Regions from separate parts of the Paenibacillus sp. 102 genome, predicted to be linked through region 1. Evidence: riboswitches for the same ligand, from Rfam matches in the RefSeq annotation. Region 1 holds a riboswitch; the other holds the start of a gene.
What was found. A riboswitch is a leader RNA that binds a small molecule or an ion and turns the genes downstream of it on or off. The one in region 1 is predicted to bind S-adenosylmethionine.
Positions count from the first base shown of each region.

Region 2: it holds a riboswitch for S-adenosylmethionine, as region 1 does, so the genes downstream of both, AAIE21_RS23530 (methionine ABC transporter ATP-binding protein) here and AAIE21_RS03970 (bifunctional homocysteine S-methyltransferase/methylenetetrahydrofolate reductase) in region 1, are expected to answer to the same signal.

Region 1 covers NZ_JBCGHT010000001.1:742,114-748,319, forward strand. Annotated here, with positions in the region: gene AAIE21_RS03970 (bifunctional homocysteine S-methyltransferase/methylenetetrahydrofolate reductase) at 1-1,180, opposite strand, end outside; SAM riboswitch class I at 1,251-1,361, opposite strand; SAM riboswitch class I at 1,758-1,870, shown strand; gene AAIE21_RS03975 (methionine biosynthesis PLP-dependent protein) at 1,940-3,052, shown strand; gene metC (cystathionine beta-lyase) at 3,049-4,212, shown strand; gene AAIE21_RS03985 (MBL fold metallo-hydrolase) at 4,262-5,107, opposite strand; gene AAIE21_RS03990 (ArsR/SmtB family transcription factor) at 5,446-5,736, shown strand; gene AAIE21_RS03995 (class I SAM-dependent methyltransferase) at 5,887-6,206, opposite strand, start outside.
Region 2 covers NZ_JBCGHT010000016.1:41,785-47,990, forward strand. Annotated here, with positions in the region: gene pruA (L-glutamate gamma-semialdehyde dehydrogenase) at 1-1,438, shown strand, start outside; gene AAIE21_RS23520 (DUF4097 family beta strand repeat-containing protein) at 1,874-2,767, shown strand; gene AAIE21_RS23525 (cysteine hydrolase family protein) at 2,827-3,384, opposite strand; SAM riboswitch class I at 3,695-3,799, shown strand; gene AAIE21_RS23530 (methionine ABC transporter ATP-binding protein) at 3,921-4,940, shown strand; gene AAIE21_RS23535 (methionine ABC transporter permease) at 4,930-5,595, shown strand; gene AAIE21_RS23540 (MetQ/NlpA family ABC transporter substrate-binding protein) at 5,616-6,206, shown strand, end outside.

The sequences.
Region 1 (6,206 bases):
AGCCAATCACATTATGATCACGGCACGTTAAATGCGTCAGCACTGGAATATCATGCTTCGTTAATAATGCCCCCATTGCCATATTTGAAATACGCGGAGATGCTAATGAGTTGTCCGCTAACGTAATCGCATCTGCTCCCGCTCTTCTCAATGCTCTTGCTCCTTCAAAAAAGCGCTGCGTATCCAATGTCTTTGGCGGATCTAACTCAACGACAACTGTTGTTTGCTTCTTTGCTTTCTCCGCGAGCGTAACATGAGTGCTAGCACGTTTTGTTTGCATATGAACTACTTGTTGTCTTTGAACAATTTGTTTTTCTGTAACAGGCGTTACATTCGCAATCGCACGCTTCATCCCTTCGATATGTGCTGGCGTTGTACCACAACACCCCCCTAGCAAACGAATACCTTGTTCAATAAATTTTGGTGTCATCTCTTCAAAATAAGCAGGGCTTCCTTCATATACGTACCGTCCTTCTACATAGTTTGGAAGGCCTGCATTTGGATAAGCTGATAAATAACCATTTTTCGGAATCGATATCATTTTAAAAGCTTCCGTCATATGAAGCGGTCCTAACTGACAGTTTAAGCCGACTACATTTGCACCGTAATCTAAAAGCCGCGCTAATATTTCATTTACATCATTCCCATTTTGTGTTGTGCCAGCTTCATGAAGCGCTAGCTGCGCAATAATTGGTATATCCGTTTTCTTCCTTAGCACTTTCACTGCATGTAGTAATTCAAATTCATCGTAAAAAGTTTCAAGTAATAGCCCATCCACACGTTCTTCTATTAATGCCCCAGCTTGCTCAAGCAACATAAATTCCCGTTCCATATCAGTCGTTGTGACTGCACCGATATGTTTCATTCCACCAATTGTACCTAAAATAGCATTCTTATCTGTCACAGATGCTTTCGCCAGTTTTACCGCCGCTCTATTAATTTGAACAACCTGATTTTCTAGTCCATATGTACGTAATTTTGCTTCATTTGCTCCATACGTATTTGTTTGAATCACATCTGCACCAGCAGCTACATATTGTTTATGAATAGATATAATTAAATCTGGATCTGATAGATTTAATTCTTCAAAACTACTTTGCAACCCATGGGAATGCAATAACGTACCAATTGCTCCATCACCGATAACAATTCCTTTTGACAATAGATCTAAAATTTTCACTTGTCTCCCTCTTTTCTATCAATATAAAAACCCCCTCTTCACCTTGAAGAGGGGGATATCATCTATCCTCCTCTTATCATGCAAAACACATTGTTTTGCAGGTATTAGCACCGTTTCAAACATTTCGTTTGAAGGTTGCCGGGTTTCACAGGGCCTTTCCCTCCACCGCTCTCAATAAGAGTTTGTCTTTATTATTTTGTATGTAATTAAAAGAAAATAGGTTATCCTTTCATATAAATCCATTTTGATTTTCTAATATATAAGTCGCCGCCACGAAGAACAAAAGGTGACTTACACTCGTTTTCTCCCTTTGTTTTAACTTTGCATGGGGTAAGAAGAGGATGTGACCGCTTCTATGTATAAACGGATGCTCTTCCCACCTTAATAGAAAAGTTTTATGTCGGTTGTTCAATTTGTATTTATATAACAATCTTTGTTAATTTTTTCATAAATTTAGCATGAGATAGACTAAAAGTCAATGAAATTAGAAGGAAAATAAAAATTATTTAAAATAAAGTTGCAATTCAATTATCTTTTGTTGTAAAGTTAAAATCATAATAAAATTTCATACAAACTATTCTTATCTAGAGAGGTAGAGGGACTGGCCCTATGACACCTCAGCAACCATTAACACGTTCGTTAATAAGGTGCTAATTCCAGCAAATTGTGAAAAGATTTGACAGATAAGAAGAAGACTATATTCGCATGAAAGCCTTCTTCTTAGAAGGCTTTTTTATTTTTATCAAGGAGGAATTTCACATGTCAACAATCGAAACAAAACTAGCTCAAATCGGAAATCGTAGCGAAACTACAACAGGAACGGTTAATCCCCCTGTTTACTTTTCAACAGCTTATCGTCATGAAGGAATCGGAAAATCAACAGGTTTTGATTATTCGCGAACAGGGAACCCAACACGTGGTCTTTTAGAACACGCAATTGCTGATTTAGAAGAAGGTGAGCGAGGTTATGCCTGTAGTTCAGGAATGGCAGCTGTTCTTCTTGTTCTTTCTTTATTCCGGTCTGGAGATGAACTTATCGTATCAGAAGACTTATATGGAGGAACCTATCGCTTATTTTCGGAGCATGAGGAAAAATGGAATATTCGATGTAGATACGTAGATACACAATCTATTAAACAAATAGAACAAGCCATCACTTCTCAAACGAAAGCTATTTTTATAGAAACACCAACCAATCCATTAATGCAAGTAACCGATATTGCAGCTGTCGCAACTGTCGCAAAACGACATGGCGTCCTGCTTATTGTAGATAATACTTTCTACACTCCTTATATACAACAACCCTTGACAGAAGGAGCAGATATTGTCCTTCATAGCGCCACAAAATATTTAGGTGGTCACAACGATGTATTAAGCGGACTTGTCGTTGCAAAAGGTCAAGCGCTTTGCGAAGAACTTGCCCACTATCATAACGCTTCTGGTGCTGTACTAAGCCCATTTGATTCATGGTTATTAATTCGCGGTATGAAAACATTAGCTCTTCGTATGAAACAACACGAAGAAAATGCAAAGAAAATCGTTTCTTATTTAAACGAGGAAGACGGTGTAACCGATGTTCTTTATCCAGGAAGAGGCGGTATGATTTCATTTCGGCTTCGCGATGAAAAATGGATAAATCCTTTCTTACAATCTTTATCATTAATTACCTTTGCAGAAAGCCTTGGCGGAGTTGAAAGTTTAATGACATATCCAGCAACACAAACACATGCAGATATCCCAGAAGAAGTACGTACAGCACGCGGTGTATGTAATCGCCTCCTTCGTTTCTCCGTTGGTATTGAAAACGGTGAAGATTTAATTCAAGACTTAAAGCAAGCTATTAAACATGTAAAAGAAGGTGTAAGAATATGAGTTATTCAATAGATACACTCTTACTTCATAACCAATATAAACATGATTCACAAACAGGCGCTGTTAACGTTCCCATCTATAATACATCAACATTCCATCAATTTGATGTAGATACATTTGGAAAATACGACTACAGTCGATCTGGTAATCCAACGCGAGAAGCACTAGAAGATATTATCGCTTTACTAGAAGGGGGAACGAAAGGATTTGCCTTTGCATCTGGAATTGCAGCGATTTCTACTGCCTTTCTTCTTTTATCACAAGGCGATCATGTTCTTATTTCTGAAGATGTGTATGGAGGGACTTATCGCATTGTAACAGAGGTTCTATCTCGTTATGGAGTTTCGCATACATTCGTTGACATGACAAATTTAGAAGAAGTAAAACAAAATATTAGACCGAACACAAAAGTCTTTTACGTTGAAACACCATCCAATCCATTATTAAAAGTAACCGACATTCGTGCTGTTTGCGAATTAGCAAAATCCGCCGGGGCACTTACATTTGTTGATAACACATTTTTAACACCATTATTCCAAAAACCACTTGAACTCGGAGCGGATGTTGTACTCCACAGCGCGACAAAGTTTATTTCTGGTCACAGTGATGTTACAGCTGGATTAGCGGTTGTAAAAGATGAGGAACTCGCTAAAAAACTCGGCTTCTTGCAAAATGCATTTGGTGCTATATTAGGACCACAAGATTGTTCTCTCGTTCTTCGCGGTCTGAAAACATTACACGTACGTCTCGAACACTCAGCAACAAATGCGAATAAAATTGCTCATTACTTACAAAAGCACTCGAAAACTCAGAATGTGTATTATCCTGGATTAGAATCACACAGTGGCTATAACATACAACAAACACAATCAAAATCTTCCGGTGCTGTTTTATCTTTCACGTTGCAATCTGAAGATGCGCTGCGCCAATTTTTATCACAAGTGAAACTTCCTGTATTCGCGGTAAGTTTAGGAGCTGTGGAATCCATCCTTTCTTACCCTGCAAAAATGTCACATGCAGCATTATCACAAGAAGCACGTGATGAAAGAGGTATTTCTAATTCATTGCTTCGTTTATCAGTTGGCCTTGAAAATGTAGATGATTTAATTACTGATTTTGAAAATGCACTTTCTTATGTCGAAGAACCTGTAAATGCATAAATACATTCGTTTAAACTCCAATCTAAAAAGAACCTTAATGAGGTTCTTTTTAGATTTCTATTTGCATAGTGTCATATGCAAACATAATATTAAGCCCTTCTTCTTGAAGGACCATCGCGATTTCACGTAGTTCATCATGACCAAGATCGTCAACTTCTTCAACATGCGTAATAATTGTTTTCTTCGCTCTTAGTTTTTTCACAACTTCTAACGTTTCTTCAAATGTCCCTTCTCGTATCCTCTCAATGTACGCACGCTCGAGCAACCGCTCTTTTGTTTTCCAGTTAAATTCAACCATCCCCATTGGTAATATTGCTAAATCTAAATTTCCTATTAAATGCGCTGGCGGTTTCCATTTATATAGTTCATCAGGTGCAATTAGTACTTTCGTTTCATTTTTTTCTAATAAGAACGCATATACATATTCTTCATGTAAACGGAACGGGGTAACTTTAATATTGTTCTTAATAAAAGAATGCCCGTCTTGTAAAACTTGAAGATCTATCCATTCTTGTTGATGCATAAATTGTAAATGATCCCATGAACCTAAAAATTGTTTCATATCCTCAGCTACTTGTTCTGGTAAATAAACGATTGTTTCCCAATCTTTCTTTGTTTGAAAATCCATTGTTTCCCAAATCCTTCTTCCCATCGTATGATCCGGATGCCAATGTGAATAAATTCCTACTTCCACTCTATGAATATGAGCGCGTTCTAATTGCAAACGTATTTCCTCTGGCGTGTCAATCAATAAATTAATATCATGAATAAACACACTCGGTCCCATCCGGCTATACGGGACACCTTTTTCACGAGCTTCTTTACACACTTTACTATTGCTTCCCGGTCTTGGAATTGGAATCGCTCCACCTGTTCCTAAAAATTCAATTTTCATGTTATCCCCTCTTTCCATCCAAAATCTCTATTCTATATAAGGGTATAAAACACCTTTTTCTTATTATTTTAAAAATTTTGTATATTTGTTTGAAAGAACAAAAAATTCATGATAAAATCGTGTTATAAATGTATCTGTATCTTCAAACATATTGTAATTTTCACCAAAAAACATCTTGTTACAAAAAGTACAAATTTTGCAAAGTTATTTACATCACGTTCTCTTTTCTTACAATTTCTTTACTTTAGAACATTTTTTCTGCAACAACTATTTTCTTTTCTTTAGATTTTTGGTATGTATAGTATGGGTATAACAGCTCGCATGGAGGTGGAAAAAACATGTTAGAAACCTTTCAAAAGGAATTAGAACTGTACGAAAATAATGCAGAATTATTGAAAGTTCTTGCTCATCCTGTTCGTTTATGTATTGTAAAAGGGTTAATCGAACGTGGTCCAAGCAATGTTTCGACAATGTACACAGGCTTAAATATGCCACAATCTACGATTTCACAGCATTTAGCGAAATTAAAAAGCGCTAAAATTGTTTCTAGTGAAAGAAAAGGATTAGAAATTTACTACAAAGTAGAAAATGAAACAATCATCCAACTTGTTCGTGTATTACTAGGTTAGGGGTAACCAAACAGAAAAGGGCGTATTCTATATTTTCTATCTCATATCTTTAATATAAATATATATCATGAGAGAAAATATACAATACTACATATCCTAAAGTCGTATCAAAAAAACAAGACGCAGAATCATTCTACGTCTTGTTTTTTTCTATATATGTAAATACTGCTTTAAATCAAAATGTGACATTCCTTTTTTTTGCATAACAACATCAAAAGCATCGCTCATCCCTCCATGTAAAATCATAGAACGAATCGCCCTGTTTTGTTTCTGTTTCGCAGAAAAAGGATCGGAATCTTGATGACTAGCAAGTTGTTCTAATATACCTGCCGCAAGTAAAAACTCCCTTTGTTTTGTATGCCACACTGTATATAGAGCACTCTCTTCTCCTATTTTCTTCAATTCATCCCAATGAATATGTGTTGTTATATCCATTTCACCTGGATACTCGAGCGGATTCCGAATGAGCC
Region 2 (6,206 bases), on a different contig from region 1:
TCCATTAATTATCGGGGGAGAAAAGATCACTACAGACGAGAAAATCGTTTCTGTAAACCCTGCGAATAAAGAAGAAGTTGTGGGCAGTGTTTCAAAAGCAAGCCGTGAATTAGCTGAAAAAGCAATGCAAGTGGCAGATGAAACATTCCAAACTTGGAGAAAGTCAAAACCAGAAATGCGTGCAGACATTTTATTCCGCGCTGCAGCAATCGTTCGTCGTAGAAAACATGAGTTCTCTGCTATTCTTGTAAAAGAAGCAGGTAAACCATGGAATGAGGCAGATGCTGATACAGCAGAAGCAATCGACTTTATGGAATATTATGGTCGTCAAATGTTAAAATTAAAAGACGGTATTCCAGTAGAAAGCCGTCCAATTGAATATAATCGTTTCTCTTACATTCCATTAGGAGTAGGTGTTATCATTTCTCCTTGGAACTTCCCATTCGCAATTATGGCGGGTATGACAACAGCTGCAGTAGTTTCTGGTAACACAGTATTACTAAAACCAGCTAGTACAACTCCTGTAGTAGCAGCGAAATTTATGGAAGTGTTAGAAGAAGCAGGCTTACCAGCAGGCGTAGTAAACTTCGTTCCAGGTAATGGTTCTGAAGTTGGTGACTACTTAGTAGACCACCCTCGTACACGTTTCATTAGCTTCACTGGATCACGCGATGTAGGTATTCGTATTTACGAACGCGCAGCAAAAGTAAATCCAGGCCAAATTTGGTTAAAACGTGTTATCGCTGAAATGGGCGGTAAAGATACAATCGTTGTTGATAAAGAAGCAGATCTTGAATTAGCTGCTAAATCTATCGTTGCATCTGCATTTGGATTCTCAGGACAAAAATGTTCTGCTTGTTCTCGCGCAGTAATCCACGAAGATGTATACGATCATGTATTAAATCGTGCGGTTGAATTAACAAAAGAATTAACAGTTGCTAACCCAGCTGAATTAGGTACAAACATGGGTCCTGTTAATGACCAAGCTGCATTCGATAAAGTAATGAGCTACGTTGCAATTGGAAAAGAAGAAGGTAAAATCGTAGCAGGTGGCGAAGGAGACGACTCTAAAGGCTGGTTCATCCAACCAACAATCGTTGCTGACGTTGCGGAAGATGCTCGCTTAATGAAAGAAGAAATCTTCGGACCAGTAGTAGCATTCTGTAAAGCGAAGGACTTTGATCATGCGCTTGCAATTGCAAACAATACAGAATACGGTTTAACAGGAGCTGTTGTTTCTAATAACCGCGAACATATTGAAAAAGCACGTGAAGACTTCCACGTTGGTAATTTATACTTCAACCGTGGATGTACTGGTGCAATCGTAGGTTACCAACCATTCGGTGGCTTTAACATGTCTGGTACAGACTCTAAAGCTGGTGGACCTGACTATATCGCACTTCACATGCAAGGAAAAACTACTTCTGAAACTTTATAAGAAATAGATGAAAAGGTCTTCCTGTAATGGGGAAGGCCTTTTTCAGGTAAGAAAGATCTTGATTGGAGAACTACTACCTTGCTTAAATAAAATATAAAAGAATGAACAGAAACAAAAGCGCTAAAAAATTCATTCCATTCGTCATATTTTTCTGTATTAATTTTTTGAATTTGCTGTATAATACAATTTGAAAGAAAATCTATGGTTAGACAAGAGAACACTACTTTCGGTTTTGCTCACCGAAAGTAGTGTTTTTTTATAAATCTATCTTGTAACAAATTATGGAAAGTGATAAAATGAACGAGGAATATTCAGAAAAAACAATCAATCATTGAGTGGTACTGAATAATGTATAGTACTAAAAATAATGGTTATATGGATATGGACATTTTGTAGTAAGGCGTAAGAATAATAATTGAGAGGAAGTGTGATTCAATGAAAAAGATTGCTGTTATTGCATTAGTATTATTAGTTATTGGCTGCATTGGTGTCGGTGCAATGACTGTTTTGGGGTTAGCTTTTAATACAACTGAAATTCATAAAAAAGAAACGCTCGCCGGTGAGAAGATTACTGAAATTGAAGTGAAGACTTCTGCAGCAGATGTTGAAATTGTTGCAGTTGATTCAAAAGATATCGAAGTGTTACTGGATGGAGATATAAGCAAAGAGCTAGTAGATAAATATAAATTTGAAGTAAAGGAAGAAAGTAATAGATTGAATGTTAAATTCAGTAAAAATCGGGATTCTATTGGTTGGGGAATTGGGACTACTGCAGAAGTTAAGTTACAAGTTAAAGTTCCAAAGAAGCTATATGAAAATGTAAAAGTAACGACATCATCAGGAGATTTTGTAGTAAAAGGAATTGAAACAAAGACAGCAGATATAGATACTTCTTCTGGGAATGTATCATTGTCGCATTCTAAGATAAATGGAAAGTTAATAGCTAAAACGTCTAGTGGGAAGATTGAGACAGATAAAAGTGAAATCGAAGTAGCAAAATTGGAAACAAGTAGTGGGGAAATTAGAGTAGAAGATTTACATTCTAAAGAATTAGCAGCTAAAACATCATCGGGGGATATTGAATATAATGATCGTAGCTTGCAAGGAGAAGTAGATTGTACTACATCAAGCGGTGATGTTAAGATGCAATTTGATACACTTCCTGAATCATTACGAGTTGAGTTTGATGGAAGTTCGGGTAAAGCGGATGTAAATGTTGCGGGTTTGCTATATGAAGAGAAATCAAAGAATAAGTTAATTGGGGTGAAGGGTGCAGGAGAAAATAAAGTGAAAGTAAAAACAAGTTCGGGAGACTTTAAGTTACAGTAACTTGTGAATAACGTTATGAAAAATCATGTCTCCCCTTGTGAGAGACATGATTTTTTATTTCAGATGGAGTTTCTAAAACTTAAAAACTCCTCTGTGCTCATAACATCTGCATATACGTCATTCAAACTTGCTAAAATTGTATTATGGATATAGACAGCAGGAATTGTAGCATTTTTAAAGAGGAGATCTTTTGTTGCGCATGCATCATGTACAACAGTGCAACGAAAACTAAAATCAAAAGCAGCTCGTACTGTAGCATCAATACACATATGAGTCATCATCCCGCATATAATCACATGTTCAATTCTAAGGTTTTGCAATTGCTCTAATAGGTCCGTTTCCCGAAAACTGTTTGGATAGTGTTTGAGAATAACAGTTTCATTTTTTAAGGGACGAACATGTTCATGGATGTGGACGCCTTCTGTGTTAGGGAGAAAAAAAGTAGCATTTTCTTTCATAGATACATGTTGGATATGAAAAATAGGCTGATTCACTTCTCGAAAATGCTGAAGTAGTTGACTTGCGTACTCGCTAGCTTCAACGGCACCGCGCAGTTCCATTTGGCCATTTGGAAAATAATCATTTTGAATATCAACGAGTAAAAGTGCTGTTTTCATATCAGTTATCGTCCTCCATTTTTCTTTCATATTCATGTAATGTTATTCAATTCGTACAGGATATTTTCCTTTTTGAAAGAGTAGGTGAAGAAGAATTTTACATAAAGTTAAAATTTCGCCCTTTGTAATAAAGTGAAACTTTAATCATCGGGGGGCGTACTGCCCGTTAATGTGGAGTAAAGGAGGAACTGTTATTTTATTTAAAAATTTTAATAGAAAAATAATTAATATATTTTAGAATATTTATGTTGACTCTTACTTTTCGGAGTTTTATAATAAGACTTAATAAAATGACAACTAAATCGATACACTCTTATCCAGAGAGGTGGAGGGACTGGCCCTATGATACCTCAGCAACGGGTTTTTGAATACCGTGCTAATTCCAGCAAGCTCTTAGAGGCTTGGGAGATGAGAAGATGTGAATGAGTATATAAATGCTCTTCTTCTTATTTTTATTACGGATAAGAAGGAGGGCATTTTTTATTTTACCTCAAAGCTCTGCTTCAAGTTATTACAGCATATAGGAGGGGAAAGTAATGATTTCTTTTGAGAATGTAAGTAAAGTATATGAATCAGGCGGGCAATCAGTTCATGCCGTCGAAGATGTAACATTATCGGTTGATAAGGGTGAGATATTTGGTATTATCGGTTTCAGTGGAGCTGGAAAAAGTACACTGTTACGTTTAGTGAATATGTTAGAACGACCAACATCGGGAACGATTTCGATAGATGATAAAGATATTACTTCCTTATCAACGAAGGAGTTACGAAAGCTAAGACAAAGAATAGGAATGATTTTTCAGAGTTTTAATCTATTTAATTCGAGAACCGTGTTTGGGAATATTGCTTATCCATTGAAATTAGCGAAATTGCCAAAGAATGAGATAAAAGAAAGAGTAAATGAGCTGCTAAAGTTTGTCGGACTAGAAGATAAAGCAAACTATTATCCAGAACAACTATCAGGTGGTCAGAAGCAACGCGTAGGAATTGCGAGAGCACTTGCGACATCACCAGATATTCTCATTTGTGATGAAGCAACATCAGCATTAGATCCTGAAACAACAACAGAAATTTTGAATCTACTAAAGAAAGTAAACAAGGAATACAATTTAACAATTCTCCTTATTACACACGAAATGCAGGTTGTGAAAGAAATTTGTCACCGTGTAGCCGTGATGGAAAAAGGAAAAGTAATTGAGGAAGGCACATTATTTGATGTTTTCACGAAACCAAAAACAAAGACGACACAAAACTTCGTTCGATCTGTTATTAACAATCATTTACCGGAAAGTGTCCTTACGAAAATCCAAAATGGTGGACAGATTTATCGCTTAACATTTACTGGTGAAGAGACAGGACAGCCGTTATTATCGTACATTGCTAAAAATTATAATGTAGATGTAAATGTGCTCTATGGAAATATTATTGAACTGCAAGGTATTTTATTTGGAAATCTTCTTGTAGAACTACAAGGTGAGCAGAAAGAAATTCAAAAAGCATTGCAACATCTAAGACTGCAAGTAGGACTGAAGGAGGTTGAATGTCATGCGAGTTGATTGGAGTATATTTTGGCCTCGCATTTTAGATGCGACAGGGGATACCCTCTTAATGGTAATTGTAACCCTTATATTTGCTACAATACTTGGTATACCTCTAGGTTTACTTTTATATGTAACAAGAAAAGGAAATTTTTTAGAAAACAAACTGGTCTTTTTTATTCTTAATATTGTTATTAATACGATTCGTCCGGTTCCATTTATCATCTTTCTAGTGGCTTTAAGTCCGTTAACACGTACTGTTATTGGAACAACAATTGGAACGGCAGCAGCGATTTTTCCAATGACACTGGTTGCTTCAATTGGGATTGCAAGAATGGTTGAAACAAACCTTGTTTCGGTACCAAAGGGAGTTATTGAAGCAGCACAAGCAATGGGTGCATCACCACTCAGAATTGTGTTTGAAATTCTTGTTCCAGAAGCGTTAGCACCATTAGTTTTAGGCGTTACGTTTATGACGGTTGGTTTAATTGAATTCTCAGCAGTTGCTGGCCTTGTTGGCGGTGGTGGTCTAGGTGACCTAGCAATGACATATGGTTATCAACGCTTTGATACATCGGTTATGTTCGTGACGGTTGTATTGCTTATTATTCTTGTACAAATTGCACAAAACTTAGGAAACTATTTTGCAAAAGTATTCTTACGTAGATCATAAAGAGAAAAGAGGGAAAGAAAATGAAAAAGATATTAGCATTTGCATTATCAGCGTTGGTTAGTGTATCGGTATTAAGCGGTTGCGGGGCTGGTGCAAAAGAAAAGGTAGTTCGCGTCGGTGTAACAGGAACGGATGGAGACGCTTGGACTATTCTTCAGAAGAAAGCTGAAAAAGAAGGAATTAAGGTTAAAATTGTGGAGTTCTCGGATTATACAACACCAAATAAAGCGTTAGCTGATGGTGATATCGAATTGAATTCATTCCAACATATTGCCTTTTTAGAGCAATTTAAAAAGGAACATAAGTTAGATATCACAGCCGTTGGTACAACTCAAATTGCACCAATGGGATTATTCTCTGAAAAATATAAAAAACCAAATGAAATTCCAGATGGTTCAGAAATTGCAATTCCCAATGATCCAACGAACCAAGCGCGTGCATTAAAACTTCTTGATGCAGCTGGATTATTGAAATTGAAAAAAGACTTTGGTCTATTTGGTGATCCAAGTGGTATTGCTGAAAATCCAAAGAAATTAAAAATTACACCAGTTATTGCGCAGCAAACACCACGTGTATTAAAAGACGTAGCAGCTTCCGTTATTAATAATGGT